3 regions of the Pannonibacter sp. CBAS1226 genome follow, and region 3 is predicted to be linked to each of the others. Evidence: predicted binding sites of a transcription regulator. Region 3 holds the regulator's gene; each other region holds the start of a gene.
What was found. The regulator LexA, encoded in region 3, represses DNA repair genes until DNA is damaged. The targets are predictions, from matches to a motif close to TGTTCNNNNTGTGTTCNG.
Positions count from the first base shown of each region.

Region 1: a site for LexA is predicted at 1,389-1,406, ahead of AC0CMF_RS07175 (PA0069 family radical SAM protein). Genes of this name have one in related genera too.
Region 2: a site for LexA is predicted at 5,702-5,719, ahead of AC0CMF_RS12015 (ATP-dependent helicase). Genes of this name have one in related genera too.

Region 1 is NZ_JBVOUO010000002.1:23,563-31,270, reverse strand. Features, by position in the region: gene AC0CMF_RS07185 (DUF4344 domain-containing metallopeptidase) at 1-511, opposite strand, end outside; gene AC0CMF_RS07180 (glycosyltransferase) at 633-1,319, opposite strand; gene AC0CMF_RS07175 (PA0069 family radical SAM protein) at 1,426-2,550, shown strand; gene AC0CMF_RS07170 (ribonuclease HII) at 2,611-3,261, shown strand; gene AC0CMF_RS07165 (F0F1 ATP synthase subunit B family protein) at 3,331-3,810, opposite strand; gene AC0CMF_RS07160 (F0F1 ATP synthase subunit B) at 3,822-4,379, opposite strand; gene AC0CMF_RS07155 (F0F1 ATP synthase subunit C) at 4,459-4,686, opposite strand; gene AC0CMF_RS07150 (F0F1 ATP synthase subunit A) at 4,756-5,505, opposite strand; gene AC0CMF_RS07145 (AtpZ/AtpI family protein) at 5,582-6,010, opposite strand; gene smc (chromosome segregation protein SMC) at 6,217-7,708, opposite strand, start outside.
Region 2 is NZ_JBVOUO010000003.1:397,886-405,593, reverse strand. Features, by position in the region: gene AC0CMF_RS12035 (50S ribosomal protein L11 methyltransferase) at 1-226, opposite strand, end outside; gene AC0CMF_RS12030 (ATP-binding protein) at 290-1,687, opposite strand; gene AC0CMF_RS12025 (response regulator) at 1,684-2,400, opposite strand; gene AC0CMF_RS12020 (hypothetical protein) at 2,579-3,052, shown strand; gene AC0CMF_RS12015 (ATP-dependent helicase) at 3,190-5,670, opposite strand; gene AC0CMF_RS12010 (trypco2 family protein) at 6,047-6,628, shown strand; gene AC0CMF_RS12005 (S1 family peptidase) at 6,701-7,708, shown strand, end outside.
Region 3 is NZ_JBVOUO010000001.1:886,596-894,303, reverse strand. Features, by position in the region: gene AC0CMF_RS04050 (adenosylcobalamin-dependent ribonucleoside-diphosphate reductase) at 1-189, opposite strand, end outside; gene AC0CMF_RS04045 (polysaccharide biosynthesis protein) at 657-2,564, shown strand; gene AC0CMF_RS04040 (O-antigen ligase family protein) at 2,724-3,971, shown strand; gene AC0CMF_RS04035 (DUF983 domain-containing protein) at 4,063-4,500, opposite strand; gene lexA (transcriptional repressor LexA) at 4,954-5,676, opposite strand; gene AC0CMF_RS04025 (molybdopterin oxidoreductase family protein) at 6,007-7,708, shown strand, end outside.

The DNA.
Region 1 (7,708 bases), on a different contig from region 3:
TCTTCCCGGATTTCTTCTCGATGGCATCAAGCGCCTTGCCCCAGGAGGAAGCCATCAGCTCCCATTCATCGGGACAGTCTTCCATCCGCTCCTCGGGCAATTCCAGCTCCCGTGCCACTTCGGCGCGCTCATCCGGATTGGCGCCGTAGAAGTGGCAGACAAGCATGTAGTAGCGCTGTAGGTCCGTTCCGTGCTGGCCGTGATAGACCGGTCCATCGCCTTCCCGCTCTGCCTCGTCATGGGCCAGACTGTAGGCATAGGCCGTATCATAGACGATCGTGACCGCCGCATCCTCTTCCCACAGCTGATGGATCAGCAGCGTGGCCAGAGCGTCAGCCGCATCTTCCTCCCGCCCCAGAACCGGCAGCTTCAGCACATCCACAAGGGCATGGCCGAATTCGTGGTAAAGCGTTGAAATGATGTTGGACTGGATGAAGCTATCGCGCGCCTCATCTCCGCGTGCCGCAGCCAAGCCGAGAGCAAAGGCGAGCGCAAATGCAATGAGCCTCATTCGAGCGTAGAACTCCGGCGTTGAGCTGGTGCCACATTCCCGTCAATCACATATCCGCTTCCCGGCAGGGCCACAGCAGCCTGACGGCACCGGGCACCTGGGGCGCGCAGAAACATCCCGGTCAGCCGTGCAGCCGTGCCGCAAGGGTTGGCGGCACGCGCAGCGCGGCAACGGCCATGCGGGCAGCGGCGCGGCGAAGTCCCGTCCGCGCCTCCCCGCCCGGCATCCCGGCAATGGCGCTGCTGCGCAGAAGGCGGATGCGGCTGCGGCCGATACGGCGGACCAGATCGAAATCCGCCATCCCGGCCAGATCCCGGTGACCGCCCAACTCCTCGTAGAACCTGCGCGAAATCAGCAGCCCCTGATCCGCATTCGGCATCGCCAGCATCCGGCTCCGCAGCATCGCGCCAAACTCGGACAGACGCGCTCCGAAGCCGAAGGCATCCAGCCTCAGCCGGAAAGCAGCTGCGCAGCGGTTGGCCTGACCTGAGCGCTCCACCCGCTCGATAAACGTCTGCACATCCTGATGCCAGCCATGCTCCAGCACGGTCGAGGCGTTGAGGAACAACAGCCAGGGCGACTTTCGCGCCAGCCTTGCCCCATGAGCAAAACGGGCCCCCTCGCCCCTTGCCAGCACCTCGAATTCGCACCCGGCCGCATCTGCCACCTTGTGTGTGGCATCGCAGGAACCTGCATCCACAACCAGTACTTCACGGATGAGCCCATCGGCAGCGCCCGGCACAAGCGCCGTCAGCGCATGCGCCAGCTGGGCTTCATTGTCATGAGTGGCAAGGACAACACTGATCATGAAACGGGTTGTAGCGCCTTTTCGGGGGTCTGGCGAGAGAGGCCTTGCCCGGCTTGCATTTTCAGCTAATGTTCCGCTTATGTTCTCATTAGAGAGTCGCTGAAGCATGGCACGGATTGATCAGACGGAACAGGACACCCGGGAAGCTGCCATGGCCTCATTGCGCCTTGATGAGGATCTGCGGCGCGGCCGCGGGGCCGCGCTCAACATGCCCGGCCGCTTCGAGCGCCAGCAGCGCGAAGGCTTTGACGATGGCTGGGAGACGCCGGACGATCTGCCGCCGCTGAAGACCACGGTGCAGGAAGAGAAGGCCCGCACCATCATCACGCGCAATTCGTCGCCCGATCTTTCCTTTGACCGTTCGATCAACCCCTACCGGGGCTGTGAGCATGGCTGCATCTATTGCTTTGCCCGGCCGAGCCACGCCTTCATGGGCCTCTCCCCCGGCCTCGACTTCGAGACACGGCTCTTTGCCAAGCCCAATGCTGCGGAACTGCTGGAGCGGGAACTGGCGCGTCCCGGCTATCAGGTGCGCACCATCGCCATCGGCACCAACACGGACCCCTACCAGCCCATCGAGCGGCGCTACAAGCTGATGCGGGAGATCCTGACTGTGCTGGAGACCTACAATCACCCGGTCGCCATCGTCACCAAGTCGGCGCTGGTGCTGCGCGATGCGGACATCCTGTCGCGCATGGCGGAGAAGGGTCTGGCCAAGGTGGCGCTGTCCATCACCTCGCTCGACAAGGACCTGGTGCGCACGCTGGAGCCCCGCGCCAGCGCCCCGCACCGGCGTCTTGCGGCACTTAAGGGTCTGGCGGAAGCCGGTATTCCCGCTTCCGTGATGATGGCGCCGGTGATCCCGGCCCTCACGGACAGCGAGATCGAGGCGCTGCTGGAAGCCGCCGCAGAGCATGGCGCCACCGAGGCCGGTTACATTCTGCTGCGCCTGCCGCTGGAAGTGTCCGAACTGTTCCGCGACTGGCTGTTGCGCAACCGGCCGGACCGCTACCGCCATGTGATGAACATCCTGCGCTCCATGCGCGGCGGCAAGGACTATGACGCCGAATGGGGCCAGCGGATGCGCGGGCTCGGCCCCTATGCTCAGCAGATCGGCCAGCGCTTCAGCCTTGCCTGCAAGCGGCTGGGGCTGAACCAGCGGCGCAAGAAGCTGAACACGGAGCTTTTCACCCCGCCGCAGGTGGGTGGCGTGCAGCTCTCCCTGTTCTGATCTGCTACGGGACAGGTCCTTGCTCTTGCATTGCCGCCGGGAATCATCACGATCCGCTCCATGAGCAAGGCCCCATCCCTTTTTGATCTGCGATTCGGCGACACGCTGGACGCCGCACTTGAAGCCGGACATGCCTCAGGCCTCGGCGGCGCACTTTGCGGCGTGGACGAAGCCGGGCGCGGACCGTGGGCCGGACCGGTCGTCACCGCTGCCGTGATCCTCGACTACTCAAACCTGCCGGTGGGCCTGAACGATTCCAAGAAGCTCACCGAGAGCCGGCGCAATGCCCTCTATGACGAAATCTGTGCCACGGCTTTCGTCAGCGTTGCCAGCAGTTCGGCCGCCACAATCGACCGGATGAACATCCGTGCCGCAACGCTGGACGCCATGCGCCGGGCCGTGGCTGGCCTCTCCCGGAAAGCTGGCTATGTCCTGGTGGATGGCCGTGATGTGCCGCCGGGGCTCGGAGTGGACGGGCAGGCGCTGATCAAGGGCGACGGGCGGTGCCTTGCCATTGCTGCTGCGTCCATCGTTGCCAAGGTCACCCGTGACCGGATGATGGAACGGGCAGACAGCCTTTTTCCCGGCTATGGCTTTGCCGTTCACAAGGGCTATGGCGTGCCCGCCCATGCCGCCGCCCTGACGGCGCTCGGCCCCTGCCCCCTGCACCGCATGTCATTCCGGCCCGTGGCCGCAGCCGTGCGGGACTGAGCTTCACTTTACCCAACAAAAAAGCGGCCCGCAGGGGCCGCTTTCATGAGATCAGTGATCCGGCAGGCTTCAGTTGAGGCCAGCCTTGACCTGCTCGATGCTCTTGGCCGTCAGGCCCTCGGCAACGGAACCCGTCACCTTGGCCACCAGCATGCTTTCAGCAGCGGCGACCGCCAGATCAGCAGCCTTTGCCTTCACTTCCGCGATGGCATGGGCTTCGGCCTGGGCAATCTTGTCTTCGGCAGACTTGGTGCGCCGGGCAATCAGCTCTTCCAGAGACCGGGTGGTCTCCAGCGTCAGCTGCTCTGCCTCTGCACGGGCCTCAGCCACGATTGCTTCAGCTTCCGCTTCCGCCTCATGACGGCGGCGCTGATAGTCGGCCAGAAGCGCCTGAGCTTCTTCACGAAGCTTGCGGGCTTCTTCCAGATCCGTGCGGATCTTGGTCGCGCGGCTGTCAAGCGCTGCCGTGATCTTGGCCGGAACACCGAGCCAGGCGATCAGGACAAAGAACAGGATCAGGCCGACCAGTGCCCAGAATGATGCATCCATGACCGGTCTCCTTACTTCGCCGCAGACTGAACGGCAGCGTCTGCTTCAGCCTTGGCCGGAGCCACACCGATCAGAGCTTCCACCAGGGCGGAAGATGTCTCGCTGGCGATTTCACCAACCTGGGCCAGAGCCTTGTCCTTGATGGACGAGATATGCGCATCGGCCTCTGCCAGCTTGGCCGCAAGGCCCTGCTCGGCGGTGACGCGGCGTGCATCCGTTTCAGCCTTGAGCTTTTCACGGGTGTCCTGTGCAATGCCGCGTGCACGGGCACGGGCTTCGGACAGGGCCTGCTCGTAAGCGGCAATGGCTTCGTCGGTCTCCCGCTTCAGGCGCTCGGCTTCCGACAGGTCGCCCGCGATGCGGTCGTGACGGTCCTCGAGAATGCCAGCGATACGCGGCAGAGCCACGTTCTTCATGATCCAGTAGAAGACCAGGAAGGTGACGAACAGCCAGAACAGCTGCGAGACAAAATGGGTCGGGTCGAACGGCGGGAAACCTGCCCCGTGTTCTGATGCCGGAACGTCCAGGATAACCTGCCCGTCCACAGTAGTATGGGTTTCGCCTGCCATTATCGCCTCCGGATACCGGGAAGGCGGCGCAGGTGCGCCGCCCCCGGTCTCATTCGTTCCAATACGCCGTTAGGGACGATTAGACGGCGAACAGGAGCAGAAGGGCGATCAGCAGCGAGAAGATGCCCAGAGCTTCGGTCACGGCGAAGCCGAACACCAGACGGCCGAACTGGCCATCAGCAGCGGACGGGTTGCGCAGAGCGCCCGACAGGAAGTTGGAGAAGATGTTACCCAGAGCCAGGGCGACGAGGCCCATGCCGAGAGCGGCGATACCAGCGCCAATGAACTTTGCTGCTTCTGCTTCCATGACACGTGCTCCTAATTGACGTTTGTCAGCGTTGTCAGGCGGCCTTTGCGGCCACATGAGTTGGTGAGTTTAGTGAGACGGATGAAGGGCGTCGTTGAGGTACATGCAGGTCAGCAGCGTGAACACATACGCCTGCAGGAACGCAACGAGGAACTCCAGTGCCGTCAGCGCCACCGTCATCCCGAGCGGGAGGACGGCCCCGAACATGCCAGCTGCACCCATGGCGCTCATGCTGACAACGAACCCGGCGAACACCTTGAGGGTGATATGGCCCGCCAGCATGTTCGCGAAAAGACGAACCGAGAGGCTGATCGGGCGGGAGAGGAACGAGATCACTTCGATCGGCGCAACAAGCGGCACCAGCGCGCCCGGCACACCGGCCGGAACGAAGAGGTGCAGGAAGTGCAGGCCGTGACGGGCGAAGCCGTAGATCGTGACCGTCAGGATCACGAGCAGCGCCAGGGCAAAGGTCACGATGATCTGGCTGGTGATCGTGTAGAAATACGGGAACATGCCGAGCAGGTTCGCGACCAGCACGAACATGAACAGCGAGAACACCAGCGGGAAGAAGCGCATGCCTTCCGTTCCGGCGCCGTTTCGCAGCATCCCGGCAACGAACTCGTAGCTGAGCTCAGCCATGGACTGCCAGCGGGACGGGATCAGGCCGCGGCTGGAAGACGAGAAAATCAGGAACGCCGCAGCGGTAATGACCGTCACCACCATGAACAGGGCGGAATTGGTGAAGGACAGATCGATACCGCCGACCTCGATCGGGACGAGCGTCTTGATATGAAACTGATGGATCGGATCGTTCGCCACCGGTCAACCTTCGTTCTATCGTTCACAAAGCGCTGTTTGCGCGGGCTCTTAGTCGTCGCACCGCCGTCACGTCAAGTCACTTTCGGGGAGAATCCTGCGAAGACTCGTCAGAATCTTCATCTTTCCCACCCGGTGTGACCGGCTTGCGCCAGGCCTCCCCCTGCTCAGGCACCACTCCGGCCGACCTGAGCACATTGAGAATCCCCGCACCGAACCCCAGCAGAATGAAAACGACAAGCCCGAGGGGCATCGTTCCCAGCCACTGGTCCAGGAGCCAGCCAATCATGCCGCCCGCCACGATCCCTGCAATGAACTCCGAAGAGAGCTTCATTGCCTGTGCCATGCCGGCCGTCGAACTGCGGCTCGCCTTTGCCTCTGCGCGTATTTCGCTTTGGCGGCGCTCTTCCAGCAGCTGATTGAGCTTCTCCCGTCGAGACGACAGGTCAGCTTCGGAAATTTCAGAGGATCCTTCTTTGGCATCCCCTTGTTGCGGCGAACGGTCCATAGGCCCCTCACATTCAACAAAGGAAACGCCGGTCCTCCGTCGCCCCCTTAAGCCGGGCGCACAATAGTCGGCACCACCTGCCCTGTCAAGAACATGGGTTAGGAATTCAACTTATTGAAACGATTGATTTTTCTGCTTCCGCGAACAAGTTCCAGCACGACTTTTCCGCGCCATTTGCCCTTGCCTTGCCACAGTTCGGTGCTGCGTCATACCGCGTCGCGGAATCGCTCTGCCGTTTCAAGGTCCACGGACACCAGCTGCGACACCCCGCGCTCGGCCATGGTGACGCCGAACAGCCGGTTCATCCGTGCCATGGTGATCGGGTTGTGGGTGATCACCACGAAGCGGGTTTCCGTACGTCTCGCCATTTCTTCCAGGAGGTCGCAGTAGCGCTCCACGTTGGCATCGTCCAGCGGCGCATCCACTTCGTCGAGCACGCAAATCGGCGCCGGATTGGTGAGAAACACGGCAAAGATCAGCGCCATGGCCGTCAGCGCCTGCTCCCCGCCGGACAGCAGCGTCATGGTCTGCGGCTTCTTGCCCGGCGGGCGGGCGACGATCTCAAGGCCGGCATCCAGCGGATCATCGCTGTCCACCAGCTGCAGTTCCGCCGTGCCGCCGCCGAAGAGATGGGTGAACAGCCGCTGGAAATGGCCGTTGACGATCTCGAAGGAGGCCAGCAGGCGCTCGCGCGCCTCACGGTTGAGGTTGGAGATGCCGGTGCGCAGGCGCTTGATGGCCTCGATCAGATCATCACGCTCGCGCGCAAGTGTCTCGCGCTGGGTGTCGATTTCCGCCAGCTCGTCATCGGCGCGCAGGTTCACCCCGCCCAGCCGCTCCCGCTCGGCCTTGAGCCGCTCCAGCTTGCGCTCCATGCTTTCCGGGTCCGGCAGCGGTGCGCCTTCGGTGAAGCCTGCCAGTTCGGGCAGCTGGATCAGCGGCACATCCAGCGCCTCGGAAATGCGGCCGATGACCGTCTCCACACGCTCGCGGGCAGCAGCCACACGCTCTTCGGCGCGCACATGGCCTTCGCGGGCGCGGAACAGCACCTCCTGCGCCTCCCGCGCCATGCGGTCCACGTCCGACAGGGAGGCCTCGGCCTTCACAAGTGTGTCATCCGCCTCCTGCTTGGCGGCTTCCGCCTTGGCAATGGCGCTGAAAAGGTCGCGGCGGCGGATCTCGATGTCCTCCGGCGCCTCGATCAGTTCCTGCCGCTCGTCCTCCGCCTCGCCCATGCGGGCGCGCAGGGTTTCGATCTGGGAGGCGGCATTGGCGGCGCGGCTGCGCCAGCTTTCATGCTCGCGGGCAATCGCCTCCAGCCGCCGGTCGCGCATCTGCTTTTCACGGGCGATACCATCGGCCATCACCCGCGCTTCGGACAGCGCGCTGCGGGCTGCGGCCAGCTGGGTGTGAAGCTGATGGATTTCCTCCGTCAGCCCGCCCGAATCGGGCAGCTCCTCCAGCCGTTCAGCCGCTTCCTCGACACGTTCGGCGGCTTCTTCGGCTTCGGTAGACAGGCGCCGGGCCAGATCCTCTGCCCCTTGCAGGCGCAGCGCCAGCTGGGAGAGCACCCGCTCTGCTGCCATCAGCGCTTCACGAGCCTCGCTCAGCGCCTTCTGATGATCGCGCAACTGCTGGCGTGCCGCCTGTTCCCGGTCTGCTGCCTGCTGCACACGGGCAGAAGCCGCCTCCAGCGCC
Region 2 (7,708 bases), on a different contig from region 3:
CAGGCGCAGCAAAAGCATCCGCCCCGACCCTGTCCTTCAGCTCATCGGCAGCCTCGTCCGGCTCCATGCCGAACATGAGGATTTCGACCGCCCAGACCGAGCCGTCCGGCACGAATTCATAGACCGTGACCGGATTGCCATCGTCCTCATAGGCCTGTTCCACGATCCCGTAGATACGCTTGGCTTCCAGTTCGGCGGCACAGATCCGCACTCTCACAGTCTGCATGAAATCCTCGGCAGCTTGGCAATGACGTGGCCGATATAACGCCAGCGGCCCCAAACAGCCAGCCTATTCGGGCGCTGCTGGAGCGAGCGGCAGCGTTATGCGGGCCGTGAGCCCCCCACCGGGCGTATCAAGCAGCTCAAGCTGCCCGCCATGGGCTTCCACGATGGAGAGCGTGGTCGACAACCCGAGGCCAAATCCGGTCCCCGCCTCAGAACCGATGGACCGGGCACTGTCCCCTCTCACGAAGGGCAGGAGCATGCGCTCCTTCTCGGAAGAGGAAATGCCTGGTCCATGATCGATGACGTCGATGACGGCGCTGCCATCCCTGGAAGTGAGCATCACCGTCACTTCGCCCTGTCCGTCAGCCGCATAGCGCAAGGCGTTGCCGGCCAGGTTTTCGACAGCCCTGACAAGCTCGCTGGGCCGGGCCAGAACCTTGATGTCACCCTCTGCCTCAAGCCCGATCACATGGCCTGCATCCTCATATTCATCCCGAATGCCTTGCAGCAAGCTGGGAACATCAATGCAGACGGAGGCTTCGCCGGTGCGGCCCTGCCGCAGAAACGTCAGCGCGCCATCGATCTGGGCTTCCATCACCTTGAGATCAGCAAGGCTGCGGCGGCGCTGGTCTTCATTTTCGATCAGTTCGAGCCGCAGGCGCAGACGGGTCAAAGGCGTGCGCAGGTCATGGCTGATTGCGGCCAGCATCTGGGTGCGGCGCTCGATCAGGTCGTGGATCCGCTGCTGCATCCGGTTGAAGGCAAGTGCCGCATCCCGCACTTCCTGCGGCCCGCGCGCGGCGAGCGGCGCCAGGATTGTGGTATTCTCGCCAAAGCTGGTCACCGCCTTTGACAGGTCGGACAAGGGCCGCACCAGAGTGCGCAGGGCCCAGATCAGCAGCATGGAAACACTGATGATCAGGAAGATGAGCAACTGGAAAAGAGGATCACCCAGGATCGGTGGCCTGTCCCTCGGCAGCATGTCACTTTCCACCAGCGTGCCGTCGGACAAGCGGAAAACCAGTTGCGGAACCCGGCTGTCATTGGCCTGATCATCCGGTCTCCCGCCGGATCCGTCCGCCCCGTCCCCATGCAGCAGGACACCGAGAAATTCGACTCCCTTTGTCACAGCTCCGGGTGCGAGCGGCCAGAAAGGCGGCAGCCGCTCCGTCATCTGATCGACCTCTGCCGAAGCAGAGATCGTCAGCTTCAGCTCCGGATAGTCAGCCCTGACGTCCTCCAGAATAGCTTGCCGGACAGCCGGATCAGCCTCATCAAGACGGACGGCCGCCGCCGCAGCGCGCATGGCATGCAGCGACAATTTCGCATTCGGCCCCTGAGGCCGGATCAGAGTGATCGCAGCGACTGCAAATATGACAAGAACCGCAAGAGATGAGATCATCACCAGCAGCATCTGCGGGGCAATGCGCTTCGGCCATAACCATGCCAGGGCCCGTATCAAGCTGGCTTCACCTCTCCAACGAACTCGTAGCCACCGGCACGGACAGTCCTGATGAACTGCATCCGCGCGCCGGCCGCATCCATCTTGCTGCGCAGGCGGCTCACCAGAATGTCAATGTTGCGGCCCGTCATACTGACGTTGATGCCCTGCGTCAGTTCCACCAGCTGTTCGCGGCTCAGGACACGGCCATGGCGTTCGCACAGCACCTGTAACAGATCAAACTCGGCCGGCGTCAGGCTGACCAGCGCGCCCTTGGGGTTGAACAGATGGCGCGTCTCGCAGTCAAGCACCCAGCCATCAAAGCCCAGCTTCTTGCCGGAGACAGCCGGCGTCGCCGCCCCCATTTCGACACGCCGGAACATGGCCCGGATGCGGGCGATCAGTTCACGCGGATTGAACGGTTTGGGCAGATAATCATCCGCCCCAACCTCCAGACCGATCACACGGTCAAAGTCATCGGCCTTGGCCGAAACGATGATGATCGGAATACTGCTGGTGCCTCTCAGGCGGCGGCAGATGCTCAGGCCATCCTCGCCGGGCAGCATGAGGTCCAGCACGACGAGATCGATCCGCGCGCTGTGCAGCACACGCTCCATCTCGCCCGCATGGCGCGCGAGGCTCACCTTCCAGCCCTGACTCGTCAGATGCTGGTCAATCAGTTCGCCGATTTCGGGGTCGTCCTCGACAACGAGGATATGTTCAGTCTGTTTCATGAGCCGCAATATGACTCAACTGCGCCGCATTTCAATTATTTTTCGTCGGTTATTTCTCTTGATTTCAGTAGTTTCTTTAGAAAAATAAAGAAAAGAACGAGAAATAATTCATTAATTTCGCATTAACCTTTGCCATTCACTGTTCATTATATTGCAAGCAAAAGGAAAGGCTGCAATCATGATGTCCATTGGTGCATCGGGCATTCAGTCTCCCCAGCAGTATTTTCAGTCCAAGCTGACGGAGCAGGTAAGTTCCGGAGAAATCACGTCCAGCGACATGGACGCAATGCTTTCCGCGTTGGAAGCAATTGACAGCGAAATGGGGCCTGGCGGCTCCGCGCCATCAGCTCCGCCCAGCCAGGAAGAGATGCAGGCAAAGCTTGAGAGCCTGCTGTCTGAACAGGTGGAAGCCGGCACGCTGACACAGGACCAGGCGGACGAACTGGCGTCCCTGTTCGAAAGCGGTGAAATGGCCCCTCCCCCGCCTCCGGGCGGCAGCGGCGGCATGCCGCCCATGACCGAAGATGATGACACCACTGAGGACATTCTGGCGAAACTGCTGGAAGAACTTCAGACAAAGACCGGCTATTCAGCGTCCGGAACAAACACGGTAGCGTCTTCCACATCCCTTATCGTCGACTATACCGCCTGAAACTCAGCATGCGGCGTCAATAACAGGGGCAGGGTTAGGCCAGCGCATGACAGGGCGCTGGCCTTTTTTCTGCTGATCCGGCGTACGGCGCCTGATCCACGACAAGGCGCGATTCGTCGGCATCGAAAAACTTGGCGTCAATGCCGCTCGACGAAACTGTCGATCACCCGCTTCTCGCCGGCCTTCTCGAAGTCGATGGTCAGCTTGTTGCCCTCGATGGCCCGGATCGCGCCATAGCCGAACTTGATGTGGAACACCCGTTCGCCAATCTCGAACTCCGAGGGCTTGTCCGCCACGGAGCGGGCCACCAGTTCGCCCTCGATGGTCAGCGGCCCTTGCGCCCGGCTGCGGGCAGAGCGCATGTCGCCACGCCGCCCGTAATCCTCGCCGCCCGCCCGCGCCTTCTGCGCCCGCTGCCAGCCCGGCGTCGAATAGGTGTTCTGGAAGGCATCGCGGCTGTCGAAGCGTGACACGCCGTAGCTGTTGCCGCCGCCATAGCCGCCGCCGCTGTAGCCGCCATAGCGGCTGGAGCTTTCGACCACCTCCACATGATCCTCCGGCAGCTCATCGAGAAACCGCGAGGGAATGCTCGACTGCCAGGAGCCATGAATGCGTCGGTTGGAGGCAAACCAGATCTTCGCCCGCTGCCGTGCCCGGGTGATTCCCACATAGGCAAGCCGCCGCTCCTCTTCCAGCCCGGCCCGGCCGCCGTCGTCCAGCGCCCGCTGATGCGGAAAGAGGCCCTCTTCCCAGCCCGGCAGGAACACCGTGTCGAACTCCAGCCCCTTGGCCGAATGCAGCGTCATGATGGAGACGGCATCGGCCGCCTCGGCCGAATCCCGGTCCATGACGAGGGCGATATGCTCGAGGAACCCCGGCAGGGATTCGAACTCTTCCATGGAACGGGTGAGTTCCTTGAGGTTGTCGAGCCGGCCCGGCGCCTCGGCGGACTTGTCCTGCCGCCACATGGCCGTGTAGCCGCTCTCGTCCAGAATGATTTCCGCCAGTTCCGAATGCTTGACGCGGGTGAGCTGCGCCCGCCAGCGGTCGAGATCCGCCAGCAGATCCGTGAGCGCCTTGCGTGCCTTGGGCTTGATTTCCTCGGTACGGCACAGCTGCGTTGCCGCTTCGATCAGCGGAATGCGCTGCGCCCGGGCCAGTTCATGCACGATCTTCAGCGTCGCCTCGCCAAGGCCGCGCTTCGGCGTATTGACGATGCGCTCGAATGCCAGATCATCGGCCGGCTGCACGACGCAACGGAAGTAGGCCATGGCATCACGGATTTCGAGCCGCTCATAGAAGCGCGGGCCGCCGATGACCCGGTAGTTCAGCCCCAGCGTGATGAAACGGTCTTCAAATTCGCGCATCTGGAAGGACGCGCGCACCAGAATGGCGATCTGGTTGAGCGAATGCCCCTTGCCCTGCAGCGCCTCGATTTCATCGCCGATGGAGCGGGCTTCTTCCTCCGAATCCCAGGCGGAAGCGACCGTTACGGCTTCGGCTTCCGGGTCCTTGTCGTCGGTGAAGAGCGTCTTGCCAAGCCGTCCCTCGTTGTGGGCGATCAGATGCGAGGCCGCACCGAGAATATGCGCCGTGGAGCGGTAGTTCCGCTCCAGCCGGATGACGAGCGCGCCGGGAAAATCGTGCTCGAAGCGCAGGATGTTGTCCACCTCCGCCCCGCGCCAGCCATAGATCGACTGGTCGTCGTCACCCACGCAGCAGATATTGGCATTGCCCTGCGCCAGCAGCCGCAGCCACAGATACTGGGCGACGTTGGTGTCCTGATACTCATCCACCAGCATGTAGCGGAAGCGGCGCTGAAAATCCTTCAGCACATCCGGCTGGGTCTTGAACAGGGTGATGCAGTGGAGCAGCAGATCGCCGAAGTCCGCCGCATTGAGCACGGACAGCCGGTCCTGATACTCCTCGTAAAGCTTGCGCCCCTTGCCATTGCCGAAGGAGCGTGCCTCGCCTTCCGGAATGTCCTTCGGCGTCAGGCCACGGTTCTTCCAGCTGTCCACCTGTGCGGCAAACATGCGCGCCGTCCAGCGCTTTTCATCCAGCCCCTCGGCCTGGATCACCTGTTTCATCAGGCGCAGCTGATCGTCGGTGTCGAGGATGGTGAAGCTGCTCTTGAGGCCCACCAGCTCCGCGTGGCGGCGCAGGATCTTCACGCAGATGGAGTGGAACGTGCCGAGCCACGCCATGCCCTCCACGCCTTCGCCCACGTAACGGGCGATGCGCTCCTTCATCTCGCGCGCCGCCTTGTTGGTGAAGGTCACCGCAAGGATCTGCGAGGGATAGGCCCGGCCGCTCGCCAGAATATGCGCGATACGGGTTGTCAGAACCCGGGTCTTGCCGGTGCCAGCTCCTGCCAGCACCAGAACCGGCCCGTCGGCGCTTTCCACCGCCAGCCGCTGTTCCGGGTTGAGGCCTTCGAAATACTCCGGCGCCCCGCCCTGCTGGCCAGCCCCCTGCCGCGCCGCCAGAGCCCGCGCCGCAATGCCGCCGCCCTGCGGCCTGTGGGCCGCAACAGGCGCAGATCCCGGCCCAAACCCGGCATCATACTCAGCGTCAATATCGCTCCAGTCGTCGGAAAAACCGGGAGGCACAGTCATTCATCCAGCCAGGGTTCGGGTGCATTTCATGGAGAACAATATAGCAACAATCACGGCAAGAGCGAGGCTTTGAGGGGAATATAATGGGGGAAAGGGTGCCTCATCAGAGGCCCGCTCAAACCTGTCGCCCTTCCAAGGCCGCCGAAATGCTGGGCCGTCTCACGCTTGGATTGCAACGAATCTTATCGAGACGCTGCAGTCTTGCGTAGCCGGAATCAAGGCGGCAGAGGAACGTTCTGTTCCTCAAAAGTCATAAAAGCCTGCTGCATCAGAGATTTGGTCACCTAGCAATCAAAAGGTTGCAAAAATTATGTATCACAATTAAATTCTGATAACTTTACGGAAGATTGGCACTCTACCGGCATGGAGGAAGCCCATGCAAAAATTCAGAGCCTTTCGGATGGCCATTTGTCTTGCTATGGCTCTCGCAACAGTGCCAACAGGTGTTCTGCATGCGCAGGAACAGACTGGCGTCGTCCTAAATCGACTGCTAGCCGATACTCGCGATACACTGATCCGGGTGAAGCGTGACACCGACGGCACACTGAAGCTGAAACAAGCAACCTTGCAGTTGCAAACCAGCCTGCAAAGTGAAGCAAGTGGCAAGATCAAGCTCGTCGTCGTATCTTTCGGCAGTTCTGTTGCCAGCGAGGCTGTACAGACCCTGAAGCTGGTGCTTGCACCACCCGGCGATGGCGACACCACGAAGGTGTCCTCAACCTCTGACGGCCTCGCTGAGGCAATTCTCGCCGGCTACACCGCAAGCCTTGGTGCGCGCAACGCCACGCCGCCCCTGCACCTGAAAGAACTGCAAACCAAGGTAAAATTCGTCGTCAAGGCAGAGGCTGGCGCAAGCGGTGGCCTAGTGTTCTTACCCGTTACTGTCGATCTGGCGGGCAAAGTTGCCTCCAGTAACATTCAGGAGATCGATCTGGTCTTCTGCGTTGATCGCTGCTGAGCAAAGGAACCGCATCGACAGGCCTGCACTGACGGTAACGGGCAACAACCGCAGCACGCATGGAGGGCAACCATGAATGTTACCACCAGTTTGAAGCCGAACTGCGACCATTGTGCAAAGACTGACCTGCGGCACCGGTTCGCTCTAGCCGCAGCCTTCTTCCTGACACTCGCATTTTTCTGCCAACCTGTAGCAGTGAAGGCCCAGCCAGCCTGTGGCACAGAACTAGGATTAGACTTCGGCCATCCGCAACTGGGCCAAAGTGAATGGCGGGATCTTGCCCATGCCTTGCTGAGAGTGGAGAACGGCACCAGTAATGGCACAGGCCATGGCACAGCCTTCCTAATCGACAATAAACGTGGAATTTACCTCACTGCCGCCCATGTAGTCGAGGTGATTGAAGCCGGAGAGATGTCAGCCAACGGCCGTGCCCCGCTTGCCGGGCGCAATCCTATGCTGGCCAGAGACCCGCTGCCGCTCCGTGTCCTTGCCAAAGTCATGACAGAAGCACCGCAGGGTCAACTTCACCCCTTGCATGAGGACTTTGCAGTTCTGCAACTCATCGATCCGACACCAGTTACTAGCATCACGCCGTTCGAACTGGCATTCGAGCGGCCGGGCCGCAGCACTGGTTTCAGATTCTACGGCTATGGCCTGTCGAATTCGCAGGACTTGACACCACGAGCTTCTGCTGTGCCACAAAATTTCGATCCCCATTCGCCAGCTCCCTTGTACCGGCTCGCTGGTGAAGTGCGCGAAGGCGATAGTGGAGCTCCGGTCTTTGATGACAAAGGTATCGTCTACGGCATTGTCATGGGAGCGCAAGGACACAACTTCGCGCTGTTCCATCCTCTGCAGCTCTATCTCGAGCATCTGTTCGCCCTGCAGCCGCCCCCCGGCGATGACAGGCTCGATACGACCGCCTTCGCCGAGCAAAGCTTGGAGCAGCGCCGCAGCAGCCTGACCCTAATGCTCGACGCACGCCCACGCTCCAATCGCATCACTAACATAGCTCTGGTAAACTTCATCGCTGAACTGGATCGCACGGGCAGGCTGCTGGAGATCCCGGCGGAACTAATT
Region 3 (7,708 bases):
CGTCTTGCGGAAATACTTCTGGCACAGCACATCCGCGGCAACCTGGGAAAAGCGCTCCGGCACTTCCGATACTGCCTGCCGCGACAGAACCTTGCCGCCTTGTGTGCGAACTTCGCTCTGGTGCTGGCGGAAACGAATATCGCAATATGCCGGCGCTCCGGCTTTGGTGAAAAGTCGGTTGATACGCATTTGGCCCCCGCAAACGCATTTGAATGAGGTGCAAGTCTGGAAGCCGCCGGTTCGCTCACTGAACAAGCGCGGCTACGGCTTGAATTTTAACAAAATATTAATCATTCGAAAGTGGGTGGCACATCTTTCGCTTCAATCATGAGAAGAAGTGAAGTTGAAGTTTTTATCTGAGAGTGACACCCATTCGCGCAAGATATTGATTGTGCGTAATCTGTCTCGAATTAATCATGTTTTGAATATCCGCCGGGATGTCTAACCCGATACGCTTGCGGGACTGCGGTGCTGGAGCAGGCAGAGGATAACGCGCCTATAAATTGTGCATTCGCCAAATGTCTGTTCGGGGTGTTTTGCGCCTCCACCTGTCTTGGCCTTGACGCCGCGACACTGGTCAGGGCAAAAGCGAAGCAGTTTAATGAAGCCTGGTCAGGAGAGAACCATATGGCTTCAAGTGTCAGGAGTGGCCGGGCGTGCTGTTAACGCGGGCATCAACGAAGCAACTGCTCGCGCGCCTTCATGACGTGATCATGGCCGGCCTTGCCATGACGATTGCGCTGCTGGCCCGGTACGATCTTCAGTCCCTGCCGCCCATGAGCCGCCTCGCGTGGTGGGTTCTTTCATTCGCGGCCATCGCCGGCGTGATGTTTGCCCTTTTCGGTCTGGGGAGAGGAATCTGGCGCTTTGCCTCGCTGAGCGATCTGCGGAGCATCGTGCTGAGCAGCACGGCCGCGATCTTCGCGTTTCTGATTCTTCATTTCCTCGTCGACCGGCTGGCCGGCTTTCCGCGCGCAACGCCGCTCATCCTGTGGTTCGTGCTGATCGTGTTGCTGGGCGCGCCCCGCATCATGTACCGCGCTTATAAAGACGGGCATCTTGGCGGGGTCGGGTTCCGGAAACGGGACATACAGAACCGCGAACATGTGCTGATCGTGGGACATGTCGGCGACGCTGACAACGTCATCCGCAATTACAAGCTCGAGTCCTCCCGCCTCTACAAAGTGGAAGGCATTGTCGAGCTTGGTGCAGGCAAGCGCAGCGGCAGGGCCGTGCGGGGGGTGCCGGTTATCGGCTCGGCTGATGAGCTGGAGCGGATCGTTGGCCGTCTTGCAATGGGCGGTGTCCCGGTTTCGGCGCTGCTTCTGGCAACGCCCCGCGCCGGTGAGGCGGGCATGCAGTCTCTTGCCGCCAGTGCCGCGCGGCTCAAGCTGCCCCTGCGCCGCGTTGTAAACAGGCCGCTCACGGGCACTGAGCCGGATCTGGCCAGTATCACGCTGGAAGATCTGCTTGGCCGGCCTCCGGTGCAGCTGCAACTGGAGGCGATCAGGTCCCTGATCGGTGGTCAGACGGTGCTTGTCACCGGCGCCGGCGGCAGCATTGGCTCGGAGATTGTCCGGCAGGTGGTGGCCTGCAACCCGGCGTCGATCATCCTGTTCGATTCAAGCGAATACGCTCTATATGAAATCGATCTTGAAGTCTCCCGCCTCAATCCGGACCTGCCCCGGCAGGCCGTCATCGGCAACGTGCGCGACAGGCGGCGTGTGCATGAGGTGATGCAGGCCTGCAGGCCTGCCGTTGTCTTCCACGCCGCGGCCCTCAAGCATGTGCCGCTGGTGGAGAACAATATTTGTGAAGGTGTGCTGACCAACGTCTTGGGGACCCGCAATGTGGCTGATGCGGCCGTTGCCTGTGGTGCCCGTGCGATGGTGCAGATTTCGACCGACAAGGCCGTGCGGCCCACCAGCATGATGGGCAGGACCAAGCGGATCGCGGAAGCCTATTGCCAGGCACTGGACATCAGCGGCGTCGACACCCGGTTCATCACCGTGCGGTTCGGCAACGTGCTGGGATCCAACGGCTCGGTCGTGCCGCTTTTCAAGCGGCAGATTGCCGCTGGCGGTCCGATCACGGTCACGCACCCGGAAATGACGCGTTATTTCATGACGATCCGGGAGGCGACCGAACTGGTGCTGCAGGCCGCTTCGGCCGAAATCGGACGCGAAGAAACACGCGGGCGCATCTTTGTCCTCGACATGGGCGAGCCCGTGAAGATCCTGACACTGGCAAGAACGATGATTTCCCTGGCGGGACTGCGGCCGGATGAGGACATTGCCATCAAGTTCACCGGCCTGCGTCCGGGGGAAAAGCTTTATGAAGAGCTGTTTGACGCCAACGAGATGACCACCCCTCACGATGCAGAGGGCTTCTTTGTCGCCTCCGCCGGCATCATTCCGCTCGAGCGTTTGACGTGGCATCTGGAGCGCCTCGGCAACAGTGCGGCCGCTGGTGGGGAAGATCAGTGCAAGGCGATGCTGATCGCCGCGCTGGGTGAAGTCGAGGCCGGAAGCCCCGTTCAGGCCGCGATGCCCCGAATGCGTTGAACCGCAAGCTCCGGGTGGCGGCTGCTGTGGTGCGGTTGGGCAATTTCAACGCATGATGCGCCTGCATCGAAAGACCTGAGTGAAGAGACTTTTTTAAAGGGAATTGCCGTTTTGACTGAGGTTGCTCAAAAACTGGCCGGGCGAAACCGCGGCAAGCCGGTGCAGGCGCTCGAATTCCTCTTCGTATCGGTATTTGCAGCGCTTCCGCCTGTCCTGACGGTCGCCCGGGTGTCTCCGCCGTTGTTTCTGGGGCTGGCCGCTGTCTTTCTTGCCGGGCTTGCGTGGTGTTACCGCGGGCAGGCAATGTTTGAGGGCCTGGGCTCGAAGATCCGGTCTCCCTTGCTCCTGGCGGGCCTCGCCTGTACCGCCTTCATGCTGATCTCCGTTACCTGGGCGCCTGTCCCGGTACAGGCGAGGGGGCTGAGTTCGGCATGGGGTTTCCTCTTCTCGGTCCTTGTCTCAGGCCTTTTGTGGCTATGTGTCTGTGCCTTGCCGGTTCCGGTGCTTGACCGTCTTGCAGGACGGATCGGAGCCGCGCTTGCCATCTCTCTGCCGCTGACGGCTGTTCTGATTTTTGTTCATTTCCTGACCGGCGGCGTGCTGAATGCAGAACTTCGCGCCGATCCTGACAACTACGTTCTGAACCGCGCGGCCGTCGCTATCGCCATGTTCCTGCCGTTTGCCGCTCTCGTGGTCTTGAAACAGCGCCGCCGCTTGCCCCTGGCCGGACTGCTGGTGTTTGCAGCTGTGTCATGCTTTCAATCCGACAGCTCGTCGGCGCAGCTCGGCGTGCTTGTCATCCTGCTGCTGACCGTTCCGGCCTTCGTCTGGCCGCGGGCTATCTACAGGGTCGTGACCGGTGGCGCTCTTGTGACCTTTGTCCTGATGCCGCTCATTGTCGGCCATGTGAATGACATGATCCCTCAGGCCGTCCACGAAAAGGTCGGCTATACCTCGCTGACCATACGCGGGCTCATCTGGACGGAATATGCGAATTTGCTGCCCGGGCATGTCTGGCTGGGATATGGGATGGAAGCCTCGAAAGTGGCAGACGAATTGCCCGAAGCTGCCGGATATTCACCTGAGAGAAAATACCTGCTTGGTTTCGGGCACAGCCATAACGCGCCGTTGCAAATCTGGTTCGAACTGGGGCTGGCCGGGGCGGCTCTGTTCGCTGCAGCGCTTGCCCTGTTGTTCCGCCGCGCGGGCCACCTTCAGGGCGCGAGCCTCGCGGCGGCAACCGTCACTCTGGCCGTCACCTACAGTGTCGCGGTTGTGAGTCATGGGGCATGGCAGGGCTGGTGGTTCAGCCTGATGATCCTCACAGCGGTGCCCTTCATGGTGAAAGGGCGGGCTGAAGCAGTCCGGTCTGCTCCGGAGCCTACTGCCGGCTCTCAATCCGCCTGACTCATTGGGAGTTGGACAAATCCTTGCGGCGCAAGAGCCTTTTCAAGGCGTGAGGTGTGAGCATCGAAACTCCTGGCATGAGGCGGCCTTTTCAGGTTTCGGGACCGGGCCTTGCTCCTCCCGCCGTTTTGTCTTCGGCCGGGGTATCCGTCACCAGCCTGCCTTCCTCGGCCTTGTAGATATACTGGCTTGCTACCAGCCAGCCCTTGAGGGGGCGGAGGGGCGGAATGCAGGTGAGGAGGAGCAGCGGCAGCGTTGTGAAGAGGTGGACCCAATAGGGCGCCGTGTAGGCAATTTCCAGCCACATGGCGAAGGCAACGCTCGGAACGCAGGCAAAGCAGATGACGAAGAAGGCCGGGCCATCCGCCGGGTCGGCGAAGCTGTAGTCAAGGCCGCAGACTTCACAGGACGGGGCAAGGGTGAGGAAGCCCTTGAACAGATGCCCTTGACCGCAGCGCGGGCAACGGCCGCGCACGCCGACATGGGCGGGCGACTGGGCTGGCCACTGGCCGGATGTCTCGATGGTCATGAGGGCCTCCTTGTGCTGGCCGGCTTGCGGCAAATCAGGATAATTCCTTACCCGCTAACTGCGGCGCAGACGCGTCCGGAGCAAGATGCGTTTTGACGCAGGGGGCAAGGGGAGGGGAGGGCAGCTATTCCTGTGCCCGGCGGGAACTTGGTCCGGACGCTTCTGCACCGCCCGTATCAAGGCTTTGAGTGGCTGGCGCAACATGCCTGGAGCCCTTCCGATGAAAACGGAGCGGCCGGCCGTGCTCTGGCTGCCTGTTTTCACGCGATTCCGGACGCGAAACCGGTGCCGCCTTTGCCGGAATTGCTCTTGCATGCGTGCAGCCACCGCACGGGCCCGCCCAGTTGCCGGTGACGCAAGTCTGCCGGGTGCGTGCCGCGTGCCGCCATAAACAGAAATGCCGGAAACAGTGTCTCCGGCATTCTTCTAGCGTGTCGATCGGGCGGCAGCGGCTCAATACTGCCGGAACAGGGCAACGAGCTTGCCCTGGATGCGCACGCGGCCGGGGCCGAAGATGCGGGTTTCATAGGCCGGGTTGGCAGCTTCCAGCGCAACGGAAGCGCCCTTCTTGCGCAGGCGCTTGAGCGTTGCTTCCTCGTCGTCCACCAGTGCCACGATGATGTCGCCGCTCTCGGCCGTGTCGGTCTTGCGGATCAGCACCGTGTCGCCATCCAGAATACCGGCCTCGATCATCGAATCACCGCGCACTTCCAACGCATAGTGCTCCCCGCGGCTGATCAACTCGGGCGGCACGGAAATGGAATGGCTGTGGGTCTGGATCGCCTCGATCGGAACACCGGCGGCGATGCGGCCCATGACCGGGATGGAGGTGAAGTGAGGGGCGCTTTCCGCCGCCGGAGCGGATGGAGCGGCGGCCGGGGCAGATGCCTTGCCGAGCGATCCTTCGATCACAGAGGGCGCAAAGCCCTTGCCGCGCGGCGAAGACAGGCCCGGCGTGACCGAATCCGGCAGGCGGACCACTTCCATGGCACGCGCCCTGTTGGGCAGGCGGCGGATGAAGCCGCGCTCCTCCAGCGCCGTGATCAGACGATGAATGCCGGACTTGGACCGGAGGTCCAGTGCGTCCTTCATTTCGTCAAAGGACGGCGGAACCCCGGATTCCTTCAGGCGCTCATGAATGAACATCAGCAGTTCGTGTTGCTTGCGCGTCAGCATGTGAGGTCCCCGTTGGAGGGTCTGGTACAAATCATGAACGTACCTTAGCTGTTCTCACTGTGTTCCACAAGTCTTAAGGTGAGGTTAGCGGGATGTTCCTGTCGCATGCACTCAAGACAACACACCGCCGCTGCGCCTTTTCCCGGCAGAACGGTACCTTGCGTGCAATTGCCTGCGGGCCCGGCTTGACTTCATGCGCCGGTGTCCCGAAAGCTGGCGAAAGAAGAAGACACAGTTCCCGCGCTGCCTGCGCTTCGCAGGCGGCCTCACCCTGCCTTAGGCGGCATTCTGCTCTGGGGCGGCGCCACCGGGACCCCGAAAAGACCGAAGATGAACAAGCCTGTCACCATCACCGCCCATTCCGCCTGTCCGCATGACTGCCCCTCCACCTGCGCGCTGGATGTGGAGGTGACGGCAGAGGGCCGCATCGGCCGCCTGCGCGGGGCGGCGGACAATCCCTACACGGCGGGCGTCATCTGCGCCAAGGTCGCCCGCTATGCCGAACGGCTGTACCATCCGGACCGGCTGGTGACGCCGATGGCCCGCGCGGGTGCCAAGGGGGAAGGGCGGTTCGAGCCCATCTCCTGGGACGAAGCACTGGACCTTATTGCCGCGCGATTCCTGGAGGCGGAGGCGAAGCATGGGCCGGAGACGGTCTGGCCCTATTACTACGCCGGCACCATGGGGCTGGTGCAGCGCGACAGCATCCACCGCCTGCGCCATGCCAAGGGCTATTCGCAGCAGTTTTCCTCGATCTGCACCAATCCGGCCTGGACCGGCTATGTGGCCGGAACCGGGCTTCTGGCCGGGCCGGACCCGCGCGAGATGATGAAGGCCGACCAGATCATCATCTGGGGCACCAATGCGGTCGCGACGCAAGTGAACGTCATGACCCACGCCATCACCGCCCGCAAGACACGTGGTGCGAAGATCATCGTGATTGACGTCTACCGCACCGAAACGATGAAGCAGGCGGATCTCGGAATCGTGCTGAAGCCCGGCAGCGATGCGGCGCTGGCCTGTGCCATCATGCATGTGCTGTTCCGTGACGGCCTGGCCGACCGGGACTATCTTGCCCGTTACACCGACTGCCCGGACGAGCTGGAAGCCCATCTTGCCACCCGCACCCCGGAATGGGCGGAAGGGATCACCGGCGTTCCGGCAGAGGAGATCACGCAGCTTGCCCGGATGATCGGCGAGGTGAAGCGCACCTTCATCCGTCTTGGCTATGGCTTTACCCGCAGCCGCAACGGCGCTGTCTCCATGCATGCGGCGGCCAGCATTGCAGCTGTTGCAGGCTCCTGGCAGTATGAGGGGGGCGGCGCCTTCCACAACAACGGGGCGATCTACAGGCTCGACAAGTCGATGGTCGAGGGCAGTTCCCTGCGCACCGGCACAAGGTTCCTCGACCAGAGCCTCATCGGCCGCGTGCTGACGGGGGACCGTGAGGCGCTGGCCGGCGGCCCGCCGGTGACGGCGCTGCTGATCCAGAACACCAATCCGGTCTCCGTCGCGCCGGAACAGACACTGGTGAAACAGGGCTTTGCCCGCGAGGATCTCTTCACCGTGGTGCATGAGCAGTTCATGACGGACACGGCGCGCTATGCCGACATCGTGCTGCCCGCGACCCAGTTCCTGGAGCATGACGACATCTACCGGGGCGGCGGCCACCAGTACATGCTGTTTGGCCCCAAGCTGACGGAAGCGCCGGGCGAGGCGCGGGAGAACATATTCGTTATCAACGAACTGGCGAAGCGTCTTGATGCAAAGGATCATCCCGGATTCCACATGAGCGCCCGCGAGCACGTGGACTGGATGCTCGTCAATTCCGGCTATGGCACGCTGGCCGAACTGGAGGCCGGGCGCTGGAAGGATCTGCAGCCGGACTTCCGCACCGCCCATTATCTCGATGGCTTCGGCCATGCGGACGGCAAGTATCACTTCAAGGTGGACTGGGGCTTCACCGCTGCGCCCAACCGGCCGGAAGACGGCAAGCCCTTCGGCGCCCACGCCGCCATGCCGCGCCTGCCGG